DNA from 4 places in the Paenibacillus sp. B46(2026) genome. Region 3 is predicted to be linked to each of the others. Evidence: predicted binding sites of a transcription regulator. Region 3 holds the regulator's gene; each other region holds the start of a gene.
What was found. The regulator Rex, encoded in region 3, represses fermentation and respiration genes when NADH is low (regulators of the CRP and FNR family bind a similar motif). The targets are predictions, from matches to a motif close to TTGTGAAATATTTCACAA.
Positions count from the first base shown of each region.

Region 1: AC1S8V_RS27815 (formate/nitrite transporter family protein) is a predicted target of Rex. The motif match lies at 1,449-1,466, and genes of this name have one in related genera.
Region 2: nirB (nitrite reductase large subunit NirB) is a predicted target of Rex. The motif match lies at 5,331-5,348, and genes of this name have one in related genera.
Region 4: adhE (bifunctional acetaldehyde-CoA/alcohol dehydrogenase) is a predicted target of Rex. The motif match lies at 5,891-5,908, and genes of this name have one in related genera.

Region 1 is NZ_CM165907.1:6,279,087-6,286,769, reverse strand. Features, by position in the region: gene AC1S8V_RS27825 (FAD-dependent oxidoreductase) at 1-534, shown strand, start outside; gene AC1S8V_RS27820 (MBL fold metallo-hydrolase) at 782-1,351, opposite strand; gene AC1S8V_RS27815 (formate/nitrite transporter family protein) at 1,553-2,404, shown strand; gene AC1S8V_RS27810 (molybdopterin-containing oxidoreductase family protein) at 2,831-4,894, shown strand; gene AC1S8V_RS27805 (MFS transporter) at 5,080-6,303, shown strand; gene AC1S8V_RS27800 (class I SAM-dependent methyltransferase) at 6,509-7,423, shown strand.
Region 2 is NZ_CM165907.1:4,753,148-4,760,830, reverse strand. Features, by position in the region: gene AC1S8V_RS21375 (response regulator transcription factor) at 1-754, shown strand, start outside; gene AC1S8V_RS21370 (YfbR-like 5'-deoxynucleotidase) at 756-1,385, opposite strand; gene AC1S8V_RS21365 (formate/nitrite transporter family protein) at 1,596-2,378, opposite strand; gene nirD (nitrite reductase small subunit NirD) at 2,428-2,754, opposite strand; gene nirB (nitrite reductase large subunit NirB) at 2,812-5,241, opposite strand; gene AC1S8V_RS21350 (metal-dependent hydrolase) at 5,518-6,225, shown strand; gene AC1S8V_RS21345 (hypothetical protein) at 6,450-6,770, opposite strand; gene AC1S8V_RS21340 (M42 family metallopeptidase) at 7,125-7,683, opposite strand, start outside.
Region 3 is NZ_CM165907.1:4,194,139-4,201,821, reverse strand. Features, by position in the region: gene dinG (ATP-dependent DNA helicase DinG) at 1-1,188, shown strand, start outside; gene AC1S8V_RS18690 (redox-sensing transcriptional repressor Rex) at 1,407-2,060, shown strand; gene AC1S8V_RS18685 (amidohydrolase) at 2,047-3,351, shown strand; gene AC1S8V_RS18680 (hypothetical protein) at 3,389-3,919, shown strand; gene AC1S8V_RS18675 (hypothetical protein) at 4,192-4,719, shown strand; gene AC1S8V_RS18670 (AAA family ATPase) at 4,712-6,214, shown strand; gene AC1S8V_RS18665 (3-hydroxyacyl-CoA dehydrogenase family protein) at 6,348-7,220, shown strand; gene AC1S8V_RS18660 (acetate/propionate family kinase) at 7,217-7,683, shown strand, end outside.
Region 4 is NZ_CM165907.1:4,376,470-4,384,152, forward strand. Features, by position in the region: gene pflA (pyruvate formate-lyase-activating protein) at 1-56, opposite strand, end outside; gene pflB (formate C-acetyltransferase) at 146-2,404, opposite strand; gene adhE (bifunctional acetaldehyde-CoA/alcohol dehydrogenase) at 3,198-5,810, opposite strand; gene AC1S8V_RS19620 (Crp/Fnr family transcriptional regulator) at 6,240-6,956, shown strand; gene AC1S8V_RS19625 (hypothetical protein) at 7,045-7,683, opposite strand, start outside.

The sequences.
Region 1 (7,683 bases), 2.1 Mb from region 3:
GCTGCGGGTGACAGTTGTGCAATTCATTACAACCCGACTGGTAAAGCATCTTACATTCCACTGGCGACCAACGCCGTGCGGATGGGTACACTGGTAGCCCGCAACCTGGTTCGCCCTACGACACCGTATATGGGTACACAAGGAACATCGGGTATCAAGATTTATGAGCAAAATATTGCAGGTACCGGGATGACGGAAACATCTGCTGCTGACGAAGGTCTGATTGTGGAATCCGTGGTGCTGGAAGACAGCTACCGTCCGGAATTCATGCCTACGGCTGAGAAACTGTTGCTCAAAGTGGTATACGAGCAGGCTACTCGTCGAATCGTCGGAGCACAAGTAATGTCACAGGTTGATCTGACTCAATCGATTAATACGATCTCGGTCTGCATCCAAAACAACATGACCGTAGACGAGCTGGCCTTCATCGACTTCTTCTTCCAGCCTCATTACAACAAACCGTGGAACTTCCTGAACACGGCGGGTCTGCAAGCACTGCCTCCAATAGAGGTAAAAGCACCAGCAATGGTGTAAGCCGGTAAAATTAGCTACCGGGTGCATCTCCTGGCGTCAATTCCAGAGGGTACCGGAAGAGCAGAAGCGCGTGACCAAAAAGACATTCCGATGATAAATACATTGGGATGTTTTTTTGTCGAATTACCTTTTGAAAATGCCGCCATGATAACAGATATATGTCTCAACATCCATATTCTTAATATTCTCGAGCGATCTTTCAGCAGCCTCTAAATCTAAACAAAAATGTGGATTAGCAACAACAAGCTCATTGTTGTCGATTACAGCAGCATCGCCCGTGCTTAGAAATCTTTTGGTCCTTGAGATATAAAGAAGTATGTCCCGGAGTATGCCCTGGTGTTGAAATAATTTCACAACCGCTGGCCCAATTTAGAAAATCGCCATCATCAACCATCTGATCTACATGAACTGTGTTTAACATATTTAAACGTTCACAAAATGCAAGTCCAAAATCTTTTTGTTCATCAGGTAATTGTTCAAGCATGTTTTCGGCTTGAAGTAAGCGTAAATTTTTCATAGCTCCTGACACATATGGTGCTTCCAGTGTTGAGGTTACTACTTTTAATGAAGGATATTTTTGCTTGAATTCCGCAGCAGTTCCCATATGGTCATCATCTTGGTGGGTGATATAAATAGCTGTTAAATCTTTTGCAGATATTCCGTGCTTATGAAGTTCGTCTGAAATAAGAGGGAAAAAATCAGGATAGCCACAGTCGATCAATACCATTTCTTCACTATTCTTTAAAACAACAGGGTGAATCTTATGAGTAATTCCTTCATATTCAAATTTGATATTTAAAATTAAAACCTGGTCCATTGTGTTCTCCTTTAATATCAAAAAAAATTAGACGAAAGTATTATATCACACCGATGACGGCGAGAAGCAAAACGGCACTGTTATTCATTTTCAAACTTTGTGATAAAAGTAACAAACCTCTTGAAACCTTCGCGATACAATGAACATATTAACAGAAAAGCTGATTTCGTTTGTTCATGAATGGTGAAGGGGAGGATCATAATGGCAGCAAAAACACCTCTTGAGGTTGCACAATATACGGCGCAAACAGGAATGAAGAAGGCTCAATATCCGGTATCTTCCGTACTGGTGCTCAGTTTTCTGGCAGGGGCTTTTATCGCGCTGGGTTTTCTACTGGATATTCGGGTAATTGCTTCTGCGCCAGCAGAGTGGGGAAGTTTGGTCAATCTGATTGGAGCAGCGGTGTTCCCGGTTGGATTGATTATGGTGCTCATTGGTGGGGGAGAGTTGCTGACGGGAAATATGATGGCTGTTCCACTCGCGACAATTGCTCGTAAGCTATCTATGGGCAGTATGTTGAAGAATCTAACTTTAGTGACGGTTGGTAACTTTGTTGGAGCTTTGTTTGTCGCGTACGCGTTTGGACATGTGCTGGGTCTGACCGGAGAGGGTGTATATCTGGCGAAAGTGGTGGATATGGCTGGGCATAAGTTGCATGACGGCTTCCTGCAAGCTTTTACCTCTGGAATCGGCTGTAACTGGCTGGTCGCGCTGGCCGTGTGGTTATCTTATGCTTCGGATACGATGAGTGGTAAGGTACTAGGTATTTGGTTTCCAACGATGGCATTTGTGGCGATTGGATTCCAGCACGTTGTGGCCAATATGTTCCTCATCCCGGCGGCAATCTTCGAAGGACATTATTCGTGGGGCCAATATGTGATGAATTTCATTCCGGTATGGCTCGGGAATCTGACTGGTGGTGCTCTGTTTGTAGCCGCAGCTTATTGGATGGTGTACCTGCGTGAGTTGGAGCCGAAAGTGAAGCCAGAGATAGCGACATCAATCGAACCTGTGGATACTGAAGCCAGAGCGATGTGGAGCAAACAAGCATAGCGGGCACAACGAGGTATGTATACACGTATATTAGAAGTCAAGACGATTCTGATTCTTGCTCGGTTCATGGCGCATATGCTGTGACGGAACAGGACGGGATCGTTTTTTTGTATGGGGTCCTTGTTGGAGTTTAACGCAAAATAAATTCGCCATGACAAGGTTCGGGGGAACGAAACCTGTTCATGGCGAATTTCGGGAGTGGTCCATGATATGGCATGAGGAGGAAGTGGGGAAACACTAGCCTAATGCCTTATTTTTAATTTACCCCTGAATTCTGAAGTTGAATCAAACTCAAAAACATTTTTTTGAAAATATTTTGAAGCCGCTATAGCGGCGAATATGAAGCAAAAACATACTGTTCTCTTTACGCGATAACCTCGAAGAAGATATGATATAGGGATAGCTTTTATAGAGGGGAGCCTTACGATGATCGATCAGGAGAATGGTATATTTGCGGCGGTGTGTCCGCTCGACTGTCCGGATACTTGTGGTCTGTTACTACATAAAGAGAACGGCAAAATTGTGAAGGTGGCAGGCAATCCGGATCATCCGATCACCAAGGGAGCCATCTGTAATAAAGTTAGAAATATGACTGAGCGGGTGTATCACCCCGAGCGTCTACAATATCCGATGAAACGTGTAGGAGCCAAAGGTGAAGGCAAGTTCGAACGTATTAGTTGGGATGAAGCGATTCGCGAGATTACGACCAAATTCACTGCATTGTCCGAAACCTACGGGCCTGAGAGCATCCTGCCCTACAGCTTCTACGGCAACATGGGCATTCTCGGCGTAGACGGCATGGATCGGCGTTTCTTCAATGCGCTAGGTGCGAGTGTGCTGGAGCAGACGATCTGTAATGCGGCTGGAAATACCGGCTGGAAATATACGATGGGCGCCAACAGGGGAACGGTGCCGGAAGATACGGAGCATGCGGATCTCATCCTGGTGTGGGGTGGTAATATCGTCAGTACAAATATGCACCAGGTCGTTTTGGCGGAGAAAGCCCGTAAGAAAGGCGCCAAGATCGTCGTAATCGACGTTCATCGCAATCGTACCGCCCAGTGGGGCGACTGGTTTATTCCTTTGTACCCAGGCACGGACAGCGCACTGGCGTTGGGAATGATGCATGTGCTGTTCGAACGGGGACTGACGGATGAAGCATTTATGCAAAAGTATACGGTGGGTCATGAGGCCCTACGTGATCATGTCCGCAGTTATACCCCTGAACGTGTTGCACGTATTACTGGCGTGCCGGAGGAAACCATTGTGAAGCTGGCCGAACTATACGGCAACGCACAGGCAGCCCATATTCACATCGGCAATGGCCTCCAGCACCATGATAATGGGGGGATGAACGTGCGTAGCGTTGCATGTCTGCCTGCCATTACAGGGCAGTGGCTGAAGCAAGGCGGCGGTGCCGTTCGCACCAACAGCTACGCGAGCACGAATAGCGACGCGCTGGAACGTCCGGAGCTGCGGCAGAATCCGGAGCCGCGAGTGGTGAACATGAACCGGATTGGTGAAGCGTTGCTGGAAGCAGAGCAGCCGATTCGGGCCATGATGGTCTACTGCAGCAATCCACTGGTGGTGGCACCGGATACCGAGCGGGTGGAGCGAGGTTTTGCACGGGAAGATCTGTTCACGGTTGTGCATGATCTGTTCATCACGGATACGGCGAAATATGCAGATATCTTGTTGCCAGCCACATCTTCATTTGAAGCGACGGACCTGTACACCTCTTATTGGCATCAGTACGTTCATCTGCAAGAGCCGGTAATTGCACCGATTGGGGAGAGCAAGAGCAACGTGGAACTGTTCTCAATCCTTGGGCAGGCTATGGGGTACGATCCTGCAATCTTCGGAGAAACGCCGGAACAGATGATTGAGGACGCACTTCAGGGCACAGGCAACCCCTACATGAATGGAGTCACGTTGGAGGGACTGAAGGAACACCGATTCGTGAAGCTGGATATGACGCCACATGCTGCATTTCTGGATCAGCTGCCCACGCCTTCAGGCAAAATTGAATTGTATTCGGAGACGATGGAACAGAGAGGGCTTCCGCCGCTCCCTACCTATAGCGCTCTGGTTGAAGGATATGATGGGGAGAATCCGGCTGGACCTGCCGATACGTATCCGTTGATGTTCCTGTCTCCGCCAAACCATAACTTCCTGAACTCCACCTTTGGCAATTCAGCCAAACATCAGCGTTTGGAGAAGATGCCTCTATTGCAAATGCACCCCGAGGACGCTACCCGCAGAAACGTGGAGGACGGAGATGCAGTGGTCGTATGGAATGATCGTGGTCGCATTGAACTTACCGCCAAGGTAAGTGAAGCCATGTTGCCAGGAACCGTCATCAGCCAAGGCTTATGGTGGGATGGTGACGGCAAGAAGCAGCGGGCGAATTCACTGACGTCCAATCGGTTGTCGGACATGGGTAACGGAGCTACCTTCTTCTCGGCCACTGTCGAAGTGAAGCGTCAATGAGTGTGCTTGCAGCATGAATTTTTTGAGGTAAGATGAACAAAGGATCGAACTTGAGCAGGATCTAAAGAGCAAATAGATATAACACTTCCAAAGTCCTTCGCTCTGGCAGAGTATGCCGTCAGGGCAAAGGCTTTTTTGGTATGGTAATACGTTTTTATGGTACTAAGGAGAATGGATCAGAGATGATGAGATGGCTGGATAACTATCCAAAAGAAGTGAGAATATTTTTGCTGGCAAGTCTGGTTAACGCAACAGGCAGTGCACTGATGTGGCCGCTGACCACCATGTATGTGTTTGATGAACTTGGACGGACGATGGCAAACGCGGGTTTTGTGATCCTCATTCAGTCCCTGGGTGGCATCTTCGGACAATTGCTCGGCGGTTCGTTGTATCACCGGGTAGGCGTGAAGAAGCTGATCATTGGTTCACTTGCGCTTAATGCGTTAGGTTTGTTTGCGCTGCCCTGGATTAGCGCGTATTGGGTCATATTTATATGTGCGATGGGCTGGATTGGCCTGTTCAGTTCATTGTCGCTGCCAGCGATTCAGGCTTTTATTGGCTTCCGTTTTGCGGAGCGACGCGGTGAATTATTCAATATTATCTATGTGGCGAACAATATCGGGGTGGCGATTGGTACGGCGCTGAGTGGTTTTCTGGCTGACTTTTCCTATCATCTCAGTTTTGTACTGAATGGGGTGACCTCAGCCGGGTTTGCGACGTTCTTCTGGTATTATCTGTCGCGAGTCGAACCGGATCAGGGGGAAGTACATCTGACGAAACGCAAAACCGTTCCCGATGGGCCGGGCGTCTGGGCACTGCTGGGCAATACCCGATTATATCTGTTTATGAGCTTGGGCGTCCTCTTCCTGTTATTCGGCAATTCCATCTGGAATACAGGCGTGTCCCCGTATATCATTTCTGAGGGTATGGAAAAAAGAATGTACGGTCTGCTCTGGACCCTGAACGGGGTGCTGATCTTTGTGGGCCAACCCTTTACCAGTTGGGTAAAACGGACCATGGCCCGTACCTCTACGGCCCAGATGACAGCGAGTGCCGTGTTCTATGGCATGGCCTATATCGTCATGATTACCATGTACAGCTATCCAGGCATGGTGCTCGCAATGGTACTTGCCACGTTTGGAGAGATGCTGATCTCCCCTGCAACACCTGCCTTCATATCGGAGCACGCAGGCAGGGCGGCACCTTTTTACATCGGGATATCAGGTGGGATCGGTGCGGTTGGCCGGGTTATCGGGCCATATGCGATGGGGGTCATGTATGACAAACAGGGACTTATTCCTGTAGCGTGGCTGGCAACAGGCACGGCGGCCATAGCGGTGCTGGGGTTTGTATTGCATGCGGTGTTGAACCGTAATCGTGAAGTGAAGGAGTACGGGATGGACGCCTAACAGATCTAATCGGGTTGGACATGATGCGGAAGGAAGAACGGGTTGGAGTGGACGGTAAATCCACTTTAATCTGTCTGCTCATCCGTAAATTTTGGTTGACAAAAAAATGTATTTATGCTATAATTTACATATAAAAATATTCCGTATATAATAAGATTCTCCTGGCCAGGGGAATCTTATTTTTGTTTGTACGGGAGGAATAAGTATGAAGCAAAATGAATCCAGTATCACATCATTGATTTCGACTTTTGGCCGAGCCTATCACAGCCAACATGACACACCCCTCATTTTCGATGATTTTATGGCGAGATTGCTGATCTCTCCTCAAGAGTTTGTAGATATCAGCAATAACATGGTTAGAGGCATTCATTTTTTCAACCCGGATATGGCTCACCAGCTCAAGGACGACCCGGAAAAGGTTCTAAAATGGATTACCCAGGTACAGCTATCTCCAATAACTCTGGCTCGGGCCGCTTACTGTGAGCATGTACTTTTGCATGAAGTCGCGTTGGGATTGAAGCAGGTAGTCATTCTTGGCGCCGGGATGGATACGTTTGCTTTGAGGCATCCGGAATTGGAGGACACGCTGGATATCATTGAAGTGGATTATCCGGCTACACAGCAATTCAAGAAGGAGCGGCTGAATCAGGCCGAGCTGACTATTCCGGACAATCTTCACTTTGTACCCATGGATTTTACGCGTGAGCTTTCAAATGACAGCTTGACTCTTGAAGGTTTGAAGAAACGGAAGACGTCGGCTAGTCTCTTGGGTGTTTCGTATTATTTGCCCAAAAAGGATCTGTTTAACGTGATTCGTCATGTGTTTGCGAACCTGCCAACCGGAAGCTCTATCGTTCTGGATTATGCAGATGAGCATCTTTTTGAGGAAAAAGGAATGTTTAATCGGGTTGAAAATATGGTTAAATTGGCTGCAATGGGTGGTGAGCCGATGCAATCCGGCTACGCATATGTGGAGATGGAGGCATTGCTTGATGAAGCAGGGTTGCTTATTTATGAGCATCTGACTCCGGAGGCGATTCAGGAACAGTTTTTCCAGGATAGAACCGATCATCTAAGGGCCTTTGAAACGATACATTTCATTCACGCAGTAAAAAAATAAATCGATCCGGGCATGTATGGTCACCTATATAGCCCCCATTTGCATAGCAGCGGCCAACCTTCACCCTGTGGCAGGGTGAAGGTTGTTTGGTTTGAACAAAGGACCAGCATAAACCATGATTCGGTAGCCAATAACTTCGCATGTGATACAAATGTTCAGAAATCAGACTTGTTATAGTTCAATCCCATGTCATTCAACGTTCACCCCTCTATTTACGCATAATGCCCATATAATAGAATGGAACTGGTTAAAGGCAGGAG
Region 2 (7,683 bases), 560 kb from region 3:
TGTCTCGCGCAAATTCAGAGAGCTCGGCAGCCGGTTCGAAGTGATTGGTGAAGCGCGGAACGGTCAGGAAGCATTACAGCTAATCGAACATTCCGTACCTGATCTGGTCGTAACCGATATTCAGATGCCGGTGATGAACGGATTGGAACTGGCCAAATATCTGTATTTTGCCTATCCGCATGTGAAAATTGTGATCCTGAGTGGTTATCATGAATTTGAATATGCACGACAGGCGATCAGTTACAAGGTGGAGGATTATCTGCTCAAACCATTGTCCGAAGAACAGCTTCGTACATTGCTGGATGCGATGGAATTGAAGCTCGGGAGCGCTACGGATTCGCTAGCCCATGTCAGTGCCGTGCTGGATGAGCAGGTGAAACCAGAGGATATTGCAGAGGCCGTTAAGCTGTATCTGAAGCAGAATTACAAGCATGAGATTACACTCCAGGATATGGCGGGGCAGATGCACTTTAGTGTGGACTATGTGGGGAAGTGCTTCAAGAAGGTGACGGGGGAGACTCCGCTGAAATATATGACAGGCTTGCGAATCAATGAAGCGAAGCGCATGCTCGTCACGCACGAGAATATGGATATCAAGACGATCGGCGGAGCGGTAGGATATAGTGATTCCCATTATTTCAGCCGGATCTTCAAAAACAAAACAGGTATGTATCCTAGCGAGTATCGATTGAGCATACAGCAACGAAAAAAAGCCCTGTCCATGGATGATGAGGATCCAGATGACCTGAGCTAATTTATTGAAGTAAAGCTTCTTCCGTTATTTTGCGAATATCAAACGGGGATCGAATACCTTCTTCGATGATATCAGGCAGGATATGATTGAGGAAATAACGGACACAGTGGAGATCGATGTTTTTGATCTTGACGAGTGCGTAACGGTACATGACGATGAACTCTTTCTCCGTGTTACCCCGTTGCAGTTCCGCAAAAGCTTCGTACACTTGATCCATCTTGTCTGCAACTTCGAGAATCAGTCCTTCGACCGATTGATCTTTGCCTTCACGCAGTTGTCTGCGGAAAATTTCTTTGAACTCTTCCGGGATATTCTCGTTAATAAAATGTTCAACCATACCTTCTTCCACCTGCTGAAGCATGGAACGAAGTTCAAGTGAATAATGTTTGACCGGGGTCTTGATATCACCGATGAAGATTTCGCCATAATCATGACTGCTGGTAATCTCGTATAATTTTTTCCAATCAATGCTCACGCCTTGCTGTTCTTCAATATCGGCCAACGTTTTGGCGTACTGAACCACTTTCCAGGAATGGGCGGATACACAATGTTCTTCGAACTTGAATTTGCCAGGGGTCCGAATAATGCGTTCAAGATCATTCAGTGATCTGAAGTACGTATGAATTCCCATAAGAAGAGATCATCCTTTGCAAGTTTGAGTGGTTGTATACACTGACTATACTTCAGTTATATTAACCACGGATTAACGATGTATACATTGAATGTAAAACGAAGCCAGAAAGCCACGATGGGTGACTGAACGTGAGTTCGTCATCCATCGTGGCTTCATCTGTGCAAATGTTATGCTACCTAACGTAGATAAGTGCAGTTGGGTCAACTATCATGCTTTTTTTCGTACAGGCGAAGTGTACCAATATGCCATACCGACAAACAGTACACCGCCGATGATGTTGCCAATCGTCACCGGAATCATGTTATGAAACCAGCCTGCCAGGGTGATGGTATCGGGATGGTTCGGCAACAGCCAGGCTAAGGAGAGCAAGGTCATGTTGGCGACACTGTGCTCATACCCACTTGCAATAAAGGCGTACAGACACCACCAGATGAGAGCAATTTTGGCGATATCCTCTTTTGTACGAGCGGCCATCCAGATCGCCAGACAGACGAGCCAGTTACAGAGAATGCCTCGGAAGAACAACTCCGATACGGGAGCGGCCATTTTTTTGGCAGAAGCAATGAATAACAGATGTTCCGGCGTAGCCGTTTTGAACAGGCCGCTACCGACAATAAGCAGACTAAGCAGGATCGCACCGAGCAGGTTACCGATAAAGACGAGCCCCCAGTTCTTCAGCGTATCGTTAACTGTGGTTCGACAAGCCAACGTACTCATGGTAAAGAACATATTGTTACCTGTAAACAGTTCCGATCCGGCAAAGATGACCAGTGTGAGCGCGAGTCCGAAGGACATGCCCATCAACATGGTTTGCAGTGGTGACTGTGCCGCAAGGAGCGGAGCACCAATACTGAAGATCAGAACGATGCCAAGTCCTACATAGGCACCAGCCATCAAGGCAGCAACCATGTAACGTGGCAGGCTTGCGTTCATTTGATCCCGTTTTTTAACCGCAGCTTCTATAATTCCCTCAACACTTGGTGTATACATCACGGTTTCCCCCATTATTTTGCATCAATCTTTGAACGTTTCAATGGAGCTATATGGCGATCCAGACTTGGCCATTCTCTACTTTCACTGGATACATCTGTACTTGACCGTTGTCCGGTGCTTGCACAAGACCGGTCGTCAGGTCGATTTTCCAATCATACAGTGGATCATACAGATAATGCCCGGACACGATGCCTTCAGCCAGCGGCCCACCCTTAGGGTGGGGATTGTGATTATCCGCGGCGAAGATGGTTCCATCCGATGCAAGAAAGACAGCAAGCTGATGATCCTTAATTTCAACTACTCTTCCGATGCGTGGCAGGAAGTCTTCAACTACTCCGGCAGGGAAGTAGGTGCCTGATTGTTTTGTCGTCATCTTGAACCACTCCTTTTATCTATTTAACATTGATCCTGATACATCTTGCCAGCCTGCTTATGGACGCGCTGACACTTCGATTCCGTGGAACATTTTACTCTGGCCTTCCTCATTGCGGATCGCTTTTTGCCAAGGTTCTTCCACATGCTCAAGTGCAAACTCAATCCGCTCCATCAATGCTTTGCGTTCTTCGAGGTTATCCACCACAACCGATCGAATATGTTCCAGACCCATGCGTTCCACCCATTCGGAAGTTCGTTCCAGATAGTTACCTGTCTCGCGGTAATATTGCATGATGGCTCCGCACAGTTCGATCAACTCTTCGTCCGTTTTTACTTTGCATAGGGAATCAGCAAGCCTTGCTTTAATACCGCCGTTGCCACCGATAAAGATTTCCCAACCCCCGTCGTTACCAACGATACCGATATCTTTTGTACATGCCTCAGCACAGTTCCGTGGACATCCGTTGACGGCATATTTAAACTTGGCCGGCAGATCCAGACGTTCGAATTTGCGTTCGATGCGAGCGCCCATCGCCATGGAATCCTGTGTACCGAATCGGCAGAATTGGGAGCCCACACATGTTTTGACCGTGCGTAGCGATTTGGCGTATGCATAACCTGAAGGCATATCCAGTTCAGCCCAGACTTTAGTCAGATCTTCTTTTTTGACACCAATCAAGTCGAGACGCTGACCGCCAGTCACTTTGACTGCTTTAACATCATATTTGACGGAAACGTCAGCGATGCGTTTGAGGTCTGCTGGTGTAGTCACCCCGCCATACATCCGAGGTACAACCGTATAAGTTCCATCTTTTTGAATATTCGCGTTCATGCGTTCGTTGACAAAACGGGACTCCTTCTCATCTTCGTGCGTATCCGGTGCAATCATGCCAAGGTAATAGTTGATTGCCGGACGACATTTGGAACAACCTTCTGGCTGACTCCATCCAAGTACATTCATGACTTCTTTGGTCGTTTGTAGTCCTTTTTGACGAATCTCGGCTACAATCTCATCCCGTCCCATAGATGTACATCCGCAGATTCCCTGTTTGGCTCCAGTACTGAAGTTGTCTCCAAGTACATATTGCAAAATCTGTTCCACAACCGGTTTACATCCACCGCAAGAGCGGGTTGCACCGGTACAGGCTTTGATTTCATCTACAGTGGTAAGGCCCTGGTTTGTAATTACATCGACAATAGTTCCTTTAGTCACCCCGTTACATCCGCAGACGATCTCGTCCTCGGGCATCGTTTCAACAGAGGTTGCTTTCTTATGACCGCCACAGCCTGTGCCCATGAGCGAACCGTACAATTCCTCGGTCATTTCGGCTTGATTTTTGATCAGCTTTTGCAATTCGGCAGAATCCGTAATGTCACCGAAGAGCACGGCACCGACCATTTTATTGTCACGAAGGAGAATTTTTTTGTAAATCCGTTTCCAGTCATCTTTGTGTGAAATGACGGTATGCTCTGGACTGTCGATGAATTCACCGGTTGAAAAGACGTCCACACCCGAAATTTTCAATTTCGTGGATACAACAGAACCTTCATAAGGAGCGGTCTCCACACCGCAGATATGTTTCGCGAGAATCATGCCTTGTTCGAACAATGGGGCAACGAGGCCGTAACATACCCCGCGGTGCTCTGTACATTCCCCGACCGAGTACACATTCTCAAGTGACGTCTGCATGTAGTCATTCACGACAATCCCCCGGTTCACTTCCATACCGCTTTCGCGGGCTACAACCGTATTGGGTTTGATCCCTACAGCCATGACCACAAACTCAACATTCAGTACGGAATCATCTGCAAAACGAATTCCTTCAACCCGTTTGCCGCCCAGCAGTTCGGAAGTCTGCGCACCCATCTTGAACCGGATACCCTGACGTTCGAGTTCTGCTTTCAACATGGCTGAAGCTTGCGGATCGAGCTGACGCTCCATCAGATCCTGCATCAGGTGCACTACGGTAACTTCCATGCCAAGTTGTACCAGACCTTTGGCAGCTTCGAGGCCAAGCAGTCCGCCCCCGATAACGGCTGCTCGTTTGTACTGTTTAGCAGCTTCCAGCATGACATTGCAATCGGCGATATCACGGAAACCGACGACACCCTCTTTGTCATGTCCAGGTACTGGGAGAATAAAGGAGTTGGAACCAGTCGCAATGATGATTTTGTCATAAGGGAAGCGAGTTCCTTCCTCCGTCACAACCTCACGGGTCTCCGAATCAATTCGGGTTACGGTTGTTCCTGTATGGAGGGTAATACCATAATCCTGATACCAGTGGAGATCATTCAGTACGATGTCAGCCAGTGTTTTGCTTCCTTCCAATACATAGGACAACATAATGCGGTTGTAGTTAGGGTAGGGCTCTGTGCCAAAAACGGTAATATCAAATCGCGAAGTTAATTTCAAAATTTGTTCTACAGTACTGATTCCTGCCATTCCGTTACCAATGATAACGAGTTTCTCTTTTTTTCCGTTCATGTGTGTATGCCTCCTTGGATAGACGCTGTACATTACCAACAATTTTAGTGGCTTATATTTGAAATTATACAAGTAGTTGACGACTGTTTATGTGATTTAATTCACTAATAAAGATAGAAGAGTCATAAATATAATAGTGTGAGCCCCATCACAGAAAGTTATATTTATTTTCATACAAATAAGAAATACGAACTATTGTTCTTGTTTTGGTTTCGTTGTACTATCAAAAGTGGGCTATGTATGTTCCCTATTTCTTCGAAAGGAAGTTTTTGCACCATGATGGGAAGATCCCACCTGATGATCGGGACAGGCGTATCACTTTCTGTACTTCAGCTGGCTGGTATGCCGGTGACTGCACCGGCAGTTACGGTTGCTCTGATTGGTTCCTTATTGCCTGACATCGATGAGCCGAATTCACTGCTGGTATCTAGAGCATTGCCTAATAGCCTGATCAGGCTGTTACAGACCATTCTTTTGCCGACAGCTGTATTTGTGTACTTTTATGTTCATGCCAAACCGTGGAACCTGTTGCTTGCGATCCTCATTGCGCTCGTGTCATTCCTGCCCTCACGTTCGCTCCGCAAAGTGCTGATGTTTGCGATTGGACTCGGGCTGGTCTTTTATGGTCACACGTTCGCACCGTGGAACTTGATTGCAGGCAGTTTGTTAATGCTCTGCACCACACTGACTCATAGGGGACTGACACATACCCTGTACGGAACCGCAATATGGGCGGGCTTGTTGTACAGCACGACCCAGCAGCAGGGACCGGAGATCTGGGTAGCGGGAGGCACGGCATATGCGATGCATCTGTTGGCCGATTCACTAACCAATCGGGGTATTCGTCCGTTACCACCGTTCAAGTGGCGCATACGGGTGAATCTGATGAGTACAGGGACCAAGCGTGGGGCCGTTGTAGAGAATGTCTGCATTGTGCTTACTCTTATTTTGGCCTGGATTGCATTTTCACCGCTATTTCTATAGCCATCCAAAAACGCCAGCCCGCTTATTGTGGGCTGGCGTTTACAGGTATGCATTTCATAATTCATAATAACCTAGCCAATTCAGGATTGAGAAGGAGAATCAGTCAGGTCGTCAATATCGGAAGAACCGAATACAAATAAAACAACAAGAATGACAATGATCAGTAGCTCAGCGAACCCATTTCCGTCAAAGTCAGACATCACTTCAACCTCATTTCTTGGCGTTTAAGAATTGATTCTCTGTTGGAAAGCCCGTATAACGTCATTTAACGTCATATCGCCACCGATCTCATCGAGGAATTGCACCAGTTTGTCTTGATTCGATGGTGTAATATTTTGTAACGTTTTATACTGCCCGACCAGTTCAACGACCAAAGTAGCTTCTCGAAACAATGTGACCGCATCCACGCGTAACTTCCCGCTTACCAGTAATGCTGCAACGATAAGTTCCAGATTTCTTCCTTTAAGGTTGCCATTGAGAAGGGTGTTTGCGGCATTTGTTTTTTTAGAACTTTTATTTGATTTTCCATTCCTTCTCACTGCCATAACAGGTCCCCCGCTGCTTGGAGTATGATTCATCTACCGTTATTGTATCTTATGTGTAATTCCCTATAATGTTCGGCCTATTAATCTACGTACGTACGTTGAACTAAAGAATATTTACACCTACCACTCCGATGACAGAACAGCCTTCCGATCGCTGTTTACTCAGATTTTCTGATCCCCTTTCTCAAAGGTGAAAATCGGATATAAAGGCGAACGCTTCGATTCTCCAGCTTATTTCTGTCCTCTACGTTCTCGTGTAAATGTATAGTTCAACTGATATAGTTGTGGAAATAAAAAAGAGACCTCCCGATATAGTCAGGAGGTCTCTTGTCCATTTGAAAATCAAGTCAACTGTTACGCGTTATCAATGATGGAATTCATTGTTGTCCGATCCAGACCCTTCACCAGCTTCACAATCAGCTCCTTGGCTGCATCATAGTCGTCTGTGTGGATGATGGAGGAGGAGGTGTGAATATAACGGGCACAGATACCAATTACCGTTGAAGGTACACCAATTCCACTCAGGTGAACTTGACCTGCATCGGTACCACCTGGCGAGATGAAATATTGCATTTTGATCTGATTGGATGAAGCCGTGTCTTGCACATACTCCACCATTCCGCGATGGGTGAACATACCCGGGTCAAAAATACGAAGTAATGCCCCTTGTCCGATATGTCCAAATGACTGTTTGTCACCTGTCATATCATTCGCGGCGCTACAGTCGAGTGCGAAGAAGATATCCGGTTGAATCAGATTGGCTGCTGTACGTGCACCGCGAAGCCCCAGTTCTTCCTGAACCGTTGCACCAGCATAGAGCGTATTAGGCAGTTTTTCCTTGTGCAGCGCTTCAACCAGTTCAAGTGCAAGTCCAACGCCATAACGATTATCCCACGCTTTGGCCATAATTTTC
Region 3 (7,683 bases):
TCACCGGGAGAGACAGGGCAATTTTCCCTGCGTCTGAAGGCATCTCAGAAACCAGCGAAATGGCAGGAGTTGCAGGATTTAGAGAACCAGATCTATGTGACTTTGGGCGATTTGGTACGCAAAGGGGACAAATTGCTGCTTGAGGTGAAAGAGGATCAGGATGATTATCAATCGGATAGTCTGATCACGGACATTACAGGACTGCTGAAAGATCTGACCACATTGAAGGAGAATCTACGTTTCTTCATGCGTATGGATGATGCCAAAACGGTGTACTGGATGGAAGCCAGCGGTCAGTTCCGCAGTAAATCTCTGCAGCTGTATGCCGTACCTGTAGATGTGAGTGCACAACTTAAGGATTTGTTTTTTGATAAAAAGAAAAGTGTTGTGCTTACATCGGCTACGCTTTCTGTGGATAAGTCATTCCAGTTCATGATTGAACAGCTTGGCTTGCAGGAAGCCTCCGAGAATAATCGACTGTTAACGTCGATGCTGCCATCACCGTTCAACTATCGCGATCAGGCACTTCTCGTGATTCCGCGTGATTTTCCGAGTGTGAAGGGCAGTGTGGGTGATGCGCACTTTGTCAATATGCTGGTGCAGTCACTCGCAGAGACCGCAATTGCCACTCGTGGACGCATGATGGTTCTGTTTACTTCTTACAAGATGCTGCGACAGGTCTATGATCCGCTGAAGGAGGCTTTGTCTGGTAACGATATCTCGTTGCTGGGCCAAGGCGTGGACAGTGGAAGCCGCTCCAAGTTGACTCGCAGGTTCCAGGAGGCCAAAGCTACAGTACTTCTGGGCACAAGCAGCTTCTGGGAGGGTGTAGATATCCCTGGTGATGCATTAACCTGTCTCGCTATTGTGCGATTGCCTTTCCAGCCACCGAATCATCCGTTGGTGGAAGCCAAGAGTGAGTTGCTACAAGAACAAAAGAAAAATCCATTCTTGAAACTGTCTGTGCCGCAAGCGGTCATTCGTTTCAAGCAGGGATTTGGCCGTTTGGTGCGTACAGCGAAGGACAGAGGCATTGTCATTGTTTATGATACACGGGTGATTGAAGCGTATTATGGTAAATTCTTTTTATATTCATTACCTGGTCCCAAAATGGAGCATATGCTCACGGAACAGATGGTTCCACGAATTACCGAGTGGTTGGAAAAACCTGCTAAAGAACAAGAATAAGGGTTGTTTTGTTCGTTATATCATTGCATGACACTATCGTTTGGCGTTAAACTTTATTAGATATTTCCGTATCCGATTGAAACAGTTGCATGTAAGAACTTATAACCTAAATTACAAGGAGCATTCTGTATTAAATGTCACGTTTATCTTTGAGTTTATACAGGATGCTCATCTTTTCATCTATTATTTTATCGTGGCCTTGGTAAGGGGGAGCAAGAATGAAATCGGATAAAATTTCGGAAGCGGTGGTACGACGTCTGCCTGTATACTTGCGTTATTTGAGCGAGTTGCATCAGCGTGAGGTGGCTACTGTTTCTTCTCAAGAGCTTGGACAGAGGCTGGATCTGAATCCGGCCCAAATTCGAAAAGACCTGGCTTACTTCGGTGATTTTGGTCGTAAAGGGATCGGGTATGATGTATCCTATTTGATCGAGAAAATTCGTCACATCCTCAAGATCGATCAGCAAATTAATGTAGCTCTGGTAGGCGCGGGTAATCTCGGACAGGCCTTGTCCAACTACAACGCATATCTGAAAGACAACATGAAGATTGTTGCTGTATTCGATGCATACGGACCGAAGATTGGTAGTCAAATCAACAGTTTGACGGTGAAACCAATGAATGAATTGACGGAAACGGTGAAAACGGATAACATCCGCATCGGAATTATCACGGTTCCGGATACGGAAGCCCAAAATGTAGCCGATCAGCTTATTGAATCCGGAATCGAAGCGATCCTTAATTTTGCACCAACAATTCTAAAAACACCGCCGCATATCCGCATTCACCATGCTGACTTTACAACGGATCTGCTTAGTTTGGCCTATTACTTGGAGACTGGAAAGGACGACGAGGAAGATGACAACAAATAGATGGGTAATCCACAACGGCAAATTTGCCGTTAATGAAGGCACAACATGGAACGTGGTTCAAGGATACATGGTTGTTGAGAATGACAAGATTGTGCATATTGGTGAGACATTGCCGGATGAAGACAAAAATTGTACCAAAGTGGATGGAAAAGGATTGTTCTTCCTGCCGGGTCTGATCAATACGCATGGTCATGCAGCAATGTCGTTGCTCAGAGGGCACGGAGACGATCTTGCGTTGCAAGTATGGTTGCAGGAAAAAATGTGGCCGATGGAAGCAAAAATGACTTCACAAGACGTATATTGGGGAACTTCGCTATCGGTGCTTGAAATGTTGAAAGGCGGAACTACAGCTTTCCTGGACATGTATGATCACATGGATCAAGTTGCCAAAGTTGTGGAGCAATCCGGCGTTAGAGCAGCACTGGCACGTGGTGTAATCGGGCTGTGCTCGGAAGAAGAGCAGTTGCGGAAGCTGGAGGAGTCGGCAGCGTTTGCACGTGAGTGGAATGGACAGGCAGATGGTCGTATTACAACCGTAATCTCGCCACACGCCCCATATACATGCCCTCCTGACTACATAGAGAAGCTTGTACAGGTCGCGAATGACCTAAACCTTCCTCTCCATACACATATGTCTGAAACGCTTCGTGAAGTGGAGCAGAACGTGGCTGATTATGGACTGCGTCCTGTGGCACATCTCGAGAAACTGGGATTTTTCTCCCGTCCATCTCTGGTTGCACATGCGGTGCATCTGAATGACGAAGAGATTGAAATTTTGGCCCGTCATGATGTGGCTGTATCCCATAACCCGGGAAGTAACCTGAAACTTGCTTCCGGAGTTGCGCGGGTACCTGCATTGCTGAAAGCAGGAGTTACCGTGTCACTCGGAACAGACGGACCAGCAAGTAACAACAACCTGGATATGTTCGAGGAAATGAGACTGGCTGCATTGATCCACAAAGGTGTATCTGGTGACCCGACAGCAGTACCAGCAGGCGAAGCGTTACTACTCGGAACGTCATATGGTGCCAAATCCATCTTCTTGAACAATACCGGAGCGCTTCAGGTCGGCATGAAGGCTGATTTTATCGCCCTTGACATTGAACAGGCACATTTCTATCCACATACAGACCTGATCTCACATACGATCTACTCGGCTTCTGCCAAAGATGTTGAGCACGTATGGGTGGATGGAAAACAAGTGGTGAAACATGGCGAATGTCTGACGCTGGATGAAGAACGCATTTTGCGTGAGTCTCAATTGGCATTTGATGGTCTGCTTGCTCGTTAATTGCAGGACAGCATCATAGGGAAAGGAAGTTCGGCTTTTGAAGAAAAAAAAGAAGTGGATATGGATTTCGCTGCTTGCACTGGTTCTGATTCTGTTTGGACTTCAGCGTTATTACGTCTATGTCACGCAGGACCAGCGCAAGGAAGAAGCGCTCGCTATAGAGGCAGCACAGAAGCAACTGGGCATTACATCCTATGATGAATTGCGCAAGTACATCTGGGGAGACAAAGAAGGCTCTGACAACATCTACTGGACCCTGATCGGCAAAAATAAAGATAACCAGGATGTTATGGTCTGGGTTAAATTCGATGCAAACAATCAACCTGCTACAGGAGCAAACGCTGTACACAGTGAGCTGCTGCAGAATGGCATGTCCGAAACGCAGATACGTAATCGCTTCAGTTCCGAAGTTCCTGCCGGTGAAATTAAAAGAATCATGCCCGGAGTTGTGAATGGAATATATGTGTGGCAAGTGTATTATAAAGACGGTACGCATAACCACTATCGTTTTTATCGTTTTAGCAATGGAGAACAGGTAGATCTGGTCTACACACTCCCAAACAGTTAGAACAAACACAAAGAACCGGCAGACGGATATCCGACTGAACCGGTTCTTTGTATTGCCTGTAAACATTTTTGATTTAAATAGTTAAAATTAATAATTTATTCATATTTTCGCCTTCGAAATTGTATATACGATGTGATATACTCAGATATGTACTCGAAGATACATTCAAAACAAATAATCCTGTCGGAGTTTTCGCAGGAGTCTGTGTGCACATATTCGTATTATACCAATAAGCCGGTAGGTTAGGCCAAAATCTGGGAGGGGTAATTCACTTGAAGCTAAAAGTATTGCCTATTGTTTTAACTGCCGTCATTTCAGCCGCCCTGTTGTTTGGAGGTTGGTTTGTGTATCGTCAGGTGGCTGTGCAGAATCCGATTGAAAAGATGGTTACACAGTACGATGGAGTCAAAGACGTTCAATTAACTATTAACCGCAATGACGTACAATTGAAACTGGATCTGCAACCCGATGTTGATTTGGGCAGACTGGTACAATATATTCACAAAGAAGGACAGACCTTGATTGGAACACGTTCACTAAAGTTGGATGTTGTGGATCATTCCAGTGAAGCACTGGAGAGTTGGTGGGGTGATGCGATGTTTACCGTAGCTCAGGCGATGGAGAACAAACAGTACACCGAGATTACACCGACATTGTCGAAGATGGCGACGAATGGAATAAAGGTAAATACAGCGATGGATGACAACAATGTATATGTCAGTCTCAGAGACGGAGATGCCAGCAAGTTTATTATTCTGCCGCGTGTGCCCGGTCAGATAGGAGTGTGGCCTAATGCCTAAGTGGACAAAAGAAGTTGCCATCGGATTTTTTCCCGTGTTGATTATTTTCCTTGCTTTTACTGGTGTTAATATTGTTCCGATTCTGATTGCAGCGGTGTTTGTCGGAGCTTTGCTGTTCATGATGCAAATGCGTGGCGGGATTACAGTGGGTGCTGCACAGGAACGTAAACGGAAGAAAAAAGGACCTTCCAAGCTTACTTTTGAAGAAATTGGTGGTCAGGACAGTGCCAAGCAGGAATTGCGTGAAGCGCTTGACTTTCTCATCAAACATGAAGAAATCCGGAAGTTCGGGATTCGCCCGTTAAAAGGGATCTTGCTGACAGGCCCTCCAGGGACAGGGAAAACGTTGATGGCCAAGGCTGCTGCCCATTACACGGATTCTGTTTTTGTAGCAGCGTCGGGTAGTGAATTCGTGGAAATGTATGTTGGTGTGGGTGCCAGCAGAATTCGGGATTTGTTCAAGGACGCCAGAACCCGTGCCACAAAGGAAAATAAGGAAAATGCTATTATCTTTATCGATGAGATCGATGTCATCGGGGGTAAACGTGAAGGTGGTCAACAGCGTGAATATGATCAGACCCTGAATCAGCTCCTGACTGAAATGGATGGAATCTATTCCTCCGATACGCCGAGAATCCTGGTTATCGCTGCAACAAACCGCAAAGAGATGCTGGATAGCGCCCTGACGCGGCCGGGACGTTTTGACCGCCACATTCAAGTGGACTTGCCTGACAAAAAGGGCAGAAAGCATATTCTGGAACTGCATGCGGTGAATAAACCTCTTATGAAGGAAGTTAACCTGGAGAAGACAGCTGAAGAATCGTATGGTTTCTCCGGTGCACAGCTCGAAAGTGTTATGAACGAAGCAGCAATATACGCCATGCGGGACGGGCTGTTAAACATCGAACAGCGGCACTTGTCCCTGGCTATTGATAAAGTGATGATGGGTGAGAAGACAGACCGTGAGTCCAGTGTGGAAGAGAAGAAAAGGGTCGCCATTCATGAATTGGGACATGCCATTATGGCTGAACTCGTTCGTCCAGGCAGTGTTAGCCAAGTGGCACTCAGTCCGCGTGGGCAGGCGCTGGGATATGTACGTCATAACCCGCAACAGGAACAGTTCCTCTATACAAAGCGCTTCCTGGAAGAGCAGATTATGATTGCACTTGGAGGAGCCGCTGCGGAAGAAATGTACTACGGTGGACGTTCCACAGGTTCACGCAATGACTTCGATCAGGCAACCAATGTTGTGCAGACGATGATGGCTTCCGGGTTGACTTCACTTGGGATTGTGAACATGGATATGGTAACAACCGAGGAGCTCATGCGAGAGAATAAATTAATTCTGCAAGAACTGATGGAACAGACAAAGCAGTTGCTTGAAGAACAACGGACAATTTTCGACAATTCACTCGACATCTTGATTCGTGAGGAAGTATTGTCTGGCGAACAATTTCGTTGTCAATTTCGTGACAGTGCCCTTTTACCAGCATAATTTATTTATGCTGGTTATTTTTTTTTACATTTCACTCGTGCTAAGATATTATTATATGTTGGGTCGAAATTTGTAATTTTCGGCGAACAGGGTACAATAGAGAAATAGAGAACCGAAAGGATGGAGCAGAACCATGTTTTTCAAAAAAATAGGAGTTGTCGGCGGCGGTACGATGGGGCAAGGTATTTCCCAGATGCTCGCAGCCAAAGGACTTGATGTGCTTCTCGTGGAGCATACAACACAAAAGCTGGATCATGCATATGACATGATCGAAACCAATCTGGATAAACAACTGGAGAAATGGGCGATTACAAAAGCGGAGAAGAAATTGATTCTTTCCCGTATTACCAAGGTAGCTCATTTAGCTGAACTTGGAACTTGCGATATGGTCATTGAGACGATTTCAGAGGATCTGGATGCGAAAAAAGCAGTATTCAGTCAACTGGACCAAGTTTGCCCAAGCAATGTCATTCTGGCAAGTAATACATCCACGCTGAGTTTGACCGAGCTTGCAAGCTCGACCAAATACCCGGAGCGTGTTATTGGTATGCACTTTATTCACCCGGTATCCCGGGTTGATCTTGTAGAGATTATTCGTGGACTGAAAACTTCGGATACAACATTCGAAGAGACCAGACGTTTTGTTGAAGAAGTAGCGGACAAAAAAGGAGTCATGATCTATGAATCACCTGGATTCGTAACTTCCCGCTTGATCTGCCTGCTGATTAACGAAGCGTTGCATGTATTGCAAGAAGGTGTTGCATCTGCTGAAGATATCGATGATGCAATGCGTATCGGATACAACTTCCAACATGGACCACTCGAAATGGCTGACCGTTTCGGATTGGATTCTGTTGAAGCTGCACTCGAGAGAATGTTCCGTGAATTCGGAGAATTGAAATATCGTCCTTCCACAGTCCTGAAGAAAATGGTGCGTGCAGGACACCTGGGTGTTAAAACAGGCGAAGGATTCTTCAAGTACGACAAGGATGGTGACCGACTGTGAAAGTACTCGTAATTAATGCGGGGAGTTCCTCGCTCAAATATCAACTGTATAATATGACTGACGAATCTGTCTTGGCTAAAGGTCTGGTAGAGCGTATTGGAATGGACTCCTCCATTCTGACACACAAACCGACAGGCCGTGAGGATGTTACAGAAGTTAGCGAGATTCTGGAACATACCACAGCAATCCGTAAAGTCATTGATATTTTGACTCACAAAGAAAATGGTGTACTGGATTCCGTAAGTGAAATTCAAGCGGTTGGACACCGGGTTGTTCATGGTGGGGAAGCGTTTAAGGAATCTGCACTGGTAGATGATGCTGCCAAAGCTGAAATTCGTCGTTTGTTCGATTTGGCTCCACTTCACAACCCCGCAGCAATGATGGGTATTCGTGCGGCTGAAGCCAATATGCCTGGTGTACCACAAGTTATGGTCTTCGATACTGCGTTTCATCAGACGATGCC
Region 4 (7,683 bases), 180 kb from region 3:
CCTGGGCCGTCAACCGTCCCGAAAGTTTCGAGTGAATGAATATGTCCATTAACCATGCTGCCTCTTCCTTTCTGTATCCGCATCCGCTGTGCGTTTAATATGATTTGGAATGCCTTGCTCTAGCGGTCTCCTACTTGCAGTTCACTTACATGGAGCCATGGAACGTACGGTTGATTACATCCAACTGTTGTTCACGAGTCAGTTTAATGAAGTTAACAGCATATCCGGATACCCGAACAGTCAGTTGCGGATAGTTTTCCGGGTGATCCATCGCATCAATTAATTGCTGACGATCAAATACGTTAACGTTCAGGTGATGAGCGTTTTGACCGAAGTAACCATCCATCATCGCAGTCAGATTGGATTTACGTGTAGTCTCCTCTTTACCCAAAGCTTTTGGCACAATGGAGAAGGTATTGGAAATACCGTCAAGACTGTGTTCATAAGGCAATTTGGCTACAGAGCCAAGGGATGCCAGAGCACCTTTTTTGTCACGACCATGCATTGGGTTCGCACCTGGAGCAAATGGTTCACCTGCTTTACGACCATCCGGTGTAGTCCCTGTTTTCTTACCGTATACCACATTGGAAGTGATCGTCAGAACGGATTGTGTTGGGACTGCGTTACGGTAAGCTTTATGCTTGCGGATCATACCCATGAAGCTCTCGACCAGTTCAACAGCGATGCTGTCTACACTGTCTTCATTGTTACCGTAACAAGGGAAGTCTCCTTCGATTTCGAAATCAACAGCGATGCCTTGTTCGTTACGAATTGGTTTTACTTTGGCATATTTGATTGCACTCAGTGAATCTGCTGTAACCGACAGACCAGCGATACCACAAGCCATCGTACGTACAATGTCACGGTCATGCAATGCCATTTCGATGCGCTCATAGCTGTATTTATCGTGCATGTAGTGAATGACGTTGAGGGTGTTCATGTACAGCTTCGCCAGCCACTCCATCATTGGTTTGAAGCGTTTCATAACCTCATTGTAATCCAGTACTTCGCTAGTGATGGCAGGATACTCAGGTCCAACTTGTGCTCCGGATTTCTCGTCACGACCACCGTTGATCGCATACAGGAGAGCTTTAGCCAAATTGGCACGAGCGCCGAAGAATTGCATTTGTTTCCCGATCTTCATAGCCGATACACAGCAAGCAATACCGTAATCGTCACCGTAGATTGGACGCATCAGATCATCATTTTCATACTGAATTGAACTTGTTTCAATGGATACTTTACTGCAATAATCTTTGAAAGCTTCGGGAAGCTTCGTGGACCAGAGAACAGTCAAGTTCGGTTCTGGTGCAGGACCCAAGTTGTGCAGCGTATGCAGGAAACGGAAGCTGTTTTTGGTTACGCGTGTTTCACCATTCACTGACATACCGCCAATGGACTCGGTTACCCATGTTGGATCTCCACTGAACAGTTCGTTGTAGTCCGGTGTACGCAGGAATTTGACAATCCGCAGTTTCATGACGAAATGGTCAACCAATTCCTGAGCCTGTTCTTCGGACAGAATGCCTTCTTGCAGGTCACGCTCAATGTAGATATCCAGGAAAGAAGATACACGTCCCAGGGACATCGCAGCACCGTTCTGTTCTTTGATCGCAGCGAGATAACCGAAGTACAACCATTGGAACGCTTCTTTCGCTGTTGTCGCTGGCAAGGAAATATCGAATCCGTGCATATCGCCCAATTGCTTCAATTCTTGCAATGCACGAATCTGTTCAGACAATTCTTCCCGCAGACGAATGACATCTTCATCAATGACATCAACTTCGAGTGCATTCAGTTCACCTTTTTTGTTACGAATCAGGAAGTCTACCCCGTACAAAGCTACACGACGATAGTCACCGATGATCCGGCCACGGCCATAAGCATCTGGGAGACCTGTAATAATCCCTGCTTTACGCGCTGCACGCATGTCGGAAGTATAAGCATCGAATACACCTTGGTTATGTGTTTTGCGAATGTTCGTAAATATATCAATGACGCCTTGAGGCAATTCGAAGCCGTATGCTTCACATGCATCAATCATCATCCGGATTCCGCCTGTTGGTTGAATGGAACGTTTGAACGGAGCATCGGTCTGAACGCCGACAATCTGCTCTTTGGATTGATCCAGATAACCTGGTTGGTGAGAAATAATAGTACCTGGTGTGTTCACATCAACGTCAAGGACACCGCCGTTATCCCGTTCTTTTTTGGTCAGATCAGATACGATATCCCACAATTCTTTGGTATTCTGGGTTGCACCTGCGAGAAATGCTTCATCACCGTAATACGGAGACAAGTTGTGTGCCAGAAAATCATTCACATCTACGGATTTGGTCCATGTTCCTTTGGTAAAGTTTCTCCAGCCTGTTTGTTGTTTGACATCTTTTTCAATCACCGACATCTTAATCCCTCCACTAATTTGGATTTCTGGACACATAACATCTTGCTTCATTCGTAGCATTGTGTGCCCAGAGCCGCGATTAATGTGAATTGTTTCACATAAACCGGAACATGTTCTCTCTACTTGGGAACCGGAACCGCGGGATGAATGTTTTTCTTACATTTTCAGTATACGTCTTGGGGCTTTCATCATCTGTGATTTTTGTCACAAAGGCGGTGAACTAACTCACTCCACCTGCGCTGTGTCCCATTGAACCCTCTTTAGATTCACACTTAGCCACTGCGCGGGCAGAACAACTTCCGATCGCTGTTATCCCCGGATTTTTTCAATTTTATATTTCAAAAGGGTAAAATCCGGGGATAAAGGCGAACGCTCCGCTTCTTCAGTTTTTTCTGCCCTCTCCGTTATTGTGTGAACATCTGGTTCAAACAGCCACATCACGAATTCCGTGTAACCTCTTTAAGAACCCTTTGCTCCTCTATGCTCGGAGCAAACCAAATTTTAAAATACTCCTGAAAAACAGAGGCTTCGCTCTTCTGTTTTTCTGCCCTCTTCGGTATGGTGTGACCACCTGGCTCAAACAGCCATATCACGGATTCCGTGTAACCTCTCTAGAACCCTTTGGCTCCTCTAGGCTCGGAGCAAATCAAATCTTAGAATAAATCCTGAAAAACAGATGCTCGCTCTTCTGTTTTTCTGCCCTTTTCTTTTTTGTGTGAAAGACGGCAATCGGGGCTCCCCTCTCGGGGAACCCTGATCTTCTTGCCGTAAGGCACGCTTCATTCTAGATTTATTATTCAAACTTTCCGTAGAAAGCGTTGCGGTACACATCAGCCAGTTCAGTTACCAGCGGCAACTTCGGATTGGCGGTTGTGCATTGATCTTCGAAGGCACGGTCAGCCAGATAATCTACATGTGCTTCAAAGTCTTTTGCATCAAATCCGATTTCCTGGAACGATTCTTCAATACCCAGTGTTTTGTTCAGGTTACGAATCGCATTGATGAGACTGGTTACCCCTTCTTCTGTTGTACGTGCAGGCAATCCCAGAATCCGGGCAATTTCGGCATAACGCTCATCCGCTACAAAGTGCGAATATTTTGGGAACGCTGCGAATTTGGTCGGTTTTTTCGCGTTGTAACGAATGACGTGTGGCATCAGGATCGCATTGGTGCGTCCATGTGCTGTGTGATACTGACCGCCCCATTTATGCGCCAAGCTGTGGTTAATACCCAGGAACGCGTTGGCAAATGCCATACCGGCAATCGTGGAAGCATTATGCATTTTCTCACGTGCCAGTTTATCTCCTTGCAGTGCCGATTGCTCCAGGTATTGGAACACCAGTTGAATGGCTTTGATCGCAAGTCCATCCGTGTAATCATTTGCCATGACAGACACATAAGCTTCAATCGCATGAGTCAGTACATCCATACCTGTATCTGCAACCGCTGTTCTAGGCAGGGAGTATACGAACTCCGGATCAACAATCGCTACGTCTGGAGTCAGCTCATAGTCAGCCAATGGATATTTGGTGTTACCCTGTTCTTTGTCTGTAATAACCGCGAACGATGTAACTTCAGAACCTGTACCTGAAGTTGTCGGGATCGCTACGAATTTCGCTTTGATACCGAGACGTGGATATTTATAGATCCGTTTGCGGATATCCATGAATTTTTGTTTCAGGTTGTTAAAGTCTGTGTCTGGATATTCGTAGAACAACCACATGGCTTTGGCAGCATCCATCGGTGATCCCCCGCCGAGTGCGATAATGCAGTCCGGTTGGAAGCGGCGCATCATTTCAGTTCCGCGATCTACCGTTGTAGTCGATGGATCAGGCTCCACATCAGAGAATACTTCAATCGCTACCGGCATTTGGCGTTGACGCAGATAGTGCTCTACTTTTTCCACATAACCGAGTTTCACCATCATGGCATCCGTAATAATGGCTACGCGAGTGATGTCCGGCATTTTGGCAAGGTACTGTGTTGACCCTTTTTCGAAGTAAACTTTGTTCGGCACTTTGAACCATTGCATATTCACGGTACGACGAGCCACCCTTTTCACGTTAATTAAGTTCACAGCGGTTACGTTGGAAGAAGTCGAGTTACGTCCGTATGATCCGCAGCCCAGTGTCAGTGACGGCATGTTGGTGTTGTAGATGTCACCGATGGCGCCGTGTGTGGATGGTGAGTTCACGATAATCCGTCCGGTTTGCAGGCGATCTGCAAATTTGTTGATCACTTCTTCATTGTTCGAGTGAATAACCGAGGAGTGACCCATGCCGCCAAAAGCAACCACTTCGGCTGCACGCTCAATACCGTCTGCTGCGGTTTTCACTTTGTAACAAGCGAGTACCGGACTTAATTTCTCAGCGGACAACGGGAACTTTGTGCCCACTCCTTCAATTTCTGCTACAAGGATTTTGGTACCCGCTGGAACTTCGATACCGCACATTTTAGCGATAGTCACAGCAGACTGACCTACAATTGCCGGGTTTACTGCACATTTCTCTGCATTGATTGCGCCTGCAGTCAATTTCGCTGCCTCATCCTTGTTCACGAAGTAGCAACCATTTGCAATCATTTTCTTTTTCACTTGATCGAAGATCGGCTCTTCGATGATTACCGCTTGCTCGGAAGCACAGATCATGCCGTTATCGAACGACTTGGACAAGATCAGGTCTGTTACGGCCTGGTTGATATCTGCACTTTTTTCAATAAAGCAAGGTACGTTACCTGGTCCTACACCCAACGCCGGTTTACCACAGCTATATGCTGCACGTACCATGGCTGATCCGCCTGTTGCCAGAATGAGCGCCACATCCGGATGATTCATCAGCGCGTTGGTACGATCCATGGAAGGATCATCAATCCACTGAATACAATCTGCTGGTGCACCATGTTTCACAGCTGCTTCAAGCAAGATTTTAGCAGCTTCACGGCTACAGTTCTGTGCAGATGGATGGAAACCGAAGATAATCGGGTTACGCGTTTTAATGGAGATCAGCGCTTTGAACATCGTGGTGGACGTCGGGTTCGTTACAGGTGTAATCCCCATGATCGTGCCGACCGGCTCCGCAATTTTCTGGAAGCTTTCGTAATCATTATCTTCAATAACTCCTACTGTTTTTTCGTATTTGATGCTATTATAGACATATTCGGTTGCAAAAATGTTTTTGGTGATTTTATCCTCATACACACCACGGCCCGTTTCTTCAACAGCCATTTTGGCGAGCATCATGTGTTTATCCAGACCTGCCAGCGCCATGGCTTGCACAATGCGGTCAATCTGCTTCTGGTCCATCTTCATGAATGCTGCGTGTGCTTTGTTCGCTTTGTCGATCAATGTCTGAATATACTGACCTGCTGTCGGTTCTTTTGCTGGGGCGACCTCGTTCTTTACAGCCATCTCCCTCATCCTCCTAAAGGTTCGTATTAGTTTGTCTCTCTTCTTTACATTCACATCGTAACATGGGAAAAAGTATAATTATGTGATTTTTTTCACAAAGTATAACAAATTTAATTTAAGTTTTGTAGTGTCCTTCATACAACCATTTTCACTTCCTATTTAAATATAGGGCTGTACAATTCATCCTCTCCATCAAAAGTGAATTTAATCACAATGTTTGAAATTTCGTCATTTTTGCCCCCTTTCCTTCCCCCTCAAACGGCAAGATTAGGTATATACTGAACTTAAAAATTGAACCACCGCAATTTGTACCGTCCTTCCTCCCGGCCGAGATGACCCTGATCAGGACGGCAACGGTTTGCGGCGAACCTCGGAGGCTACTGCAAGCTACAGAAGGTCGTCCGATGGACACAAAGGGGAGATAGACTTATGAGAGAACTAACAACTGTACTGGAAAAACGCGGCAATACGAATTGTTTCTCGGAAGTGAATTTCAACCATCTGCTGGTTACAATGAAAGATAGAACTTATCCGGAAGGTACACATCTGTACTGGGAAGGAGACGTCTCTGACAAACTTTATTATATGAAACGGGGGCGTGCCCAGATCACCAAATCCACGGATGAAGGCAAGGAACTGATCATGTACATGTATCAATCCGGTGATATGATTGGCCAGGCCGATCCCTTCTTTGGCTCTAAACATAGCTTTTCAGCGGAAGTATTAGAGGACAGTGAGATCGGTGTACTGGAGCATAAAGACCTGGAGATGCTGATCTGCCAGCATTGTGACTTTGCGATAGACTTTATGAAATGGATGGGCATCCATCACCGGTTGACACAGACCAAGTTCCGGGACCTCATGTTATATGGCAAACCGGGTGCACTCTGCTCCACCCTCATTCGGTTGTCGAATTCGTATGGTGAGCCTCATGGAGAGCATGTCATTATTCACAAAAAAATTACCCACACGGACCTGTCCAACATGATTGGAGCCACTCGTGAAAGTGTAAACCGCATGTTAAGCGATCTGCGTAAGAAAGATGCGATTGAATATGACAATGGCATGATCGTCATCAAAGATCTGAAGATGCTGCAGGGGATCTGTCACTGTGAACTTTGCCCGAACGAGATCTGTCGTATTTAATGTTTGACTATGCTAATCGGATGTTGCTTATATATTTCAATGAAAAAAAGCCCAGTTCTCTAAATAGAGATTGGGCTTTTTTGTATGCTTAGGATGCATTGGTCAATTCAAGCTTTACCGCATCACGTGGATTCAATTTCATGTCCAAACCATTTTCCATTAATTCTTTGTCATTCACCATAATGACCCACCGCTCATTCATGCGGGGTGTGACATTCTCGACCGAAACGACGAATTTGTTATTCTCCGACATTCTTACAGTTCCGCTGGACTTCAACACATCGCGAACTGTGCACTCTTGAACGTAGACTCCGGCATATTGACGATTGAGGGTTGGCATAATATTTCCACCGCTAACATTGAGTAACGTTGTCTGATATGCAACGCCATCCCCCCCACTGTCAGCGGCTTTCACGTAAATGATGACTTCATCTTTGGCATGAAGCTCCATGTCCCAATCTTCCTGTTCAATATCCTTGCCATTTAATTTGACAGCCCAGCTCAGCGAAGAATCCAGAGAAACTTCACCGACGGATTGAATCCGTTTGCCATCTGCCGTAAAATCAACCAGTCCGCTATTGAGTAATGCTTTTTTGAGTGTCAAACCCTCACTAAAATCTCGCTTAATGGACTTCGTTGCATCAGGCAAAAACGTACTGCCATCTACAGCCACTGTGATCGTATTCACTGTTTCTGTCTCTTTGACAATTGGCTGCTCGGAAGGCTG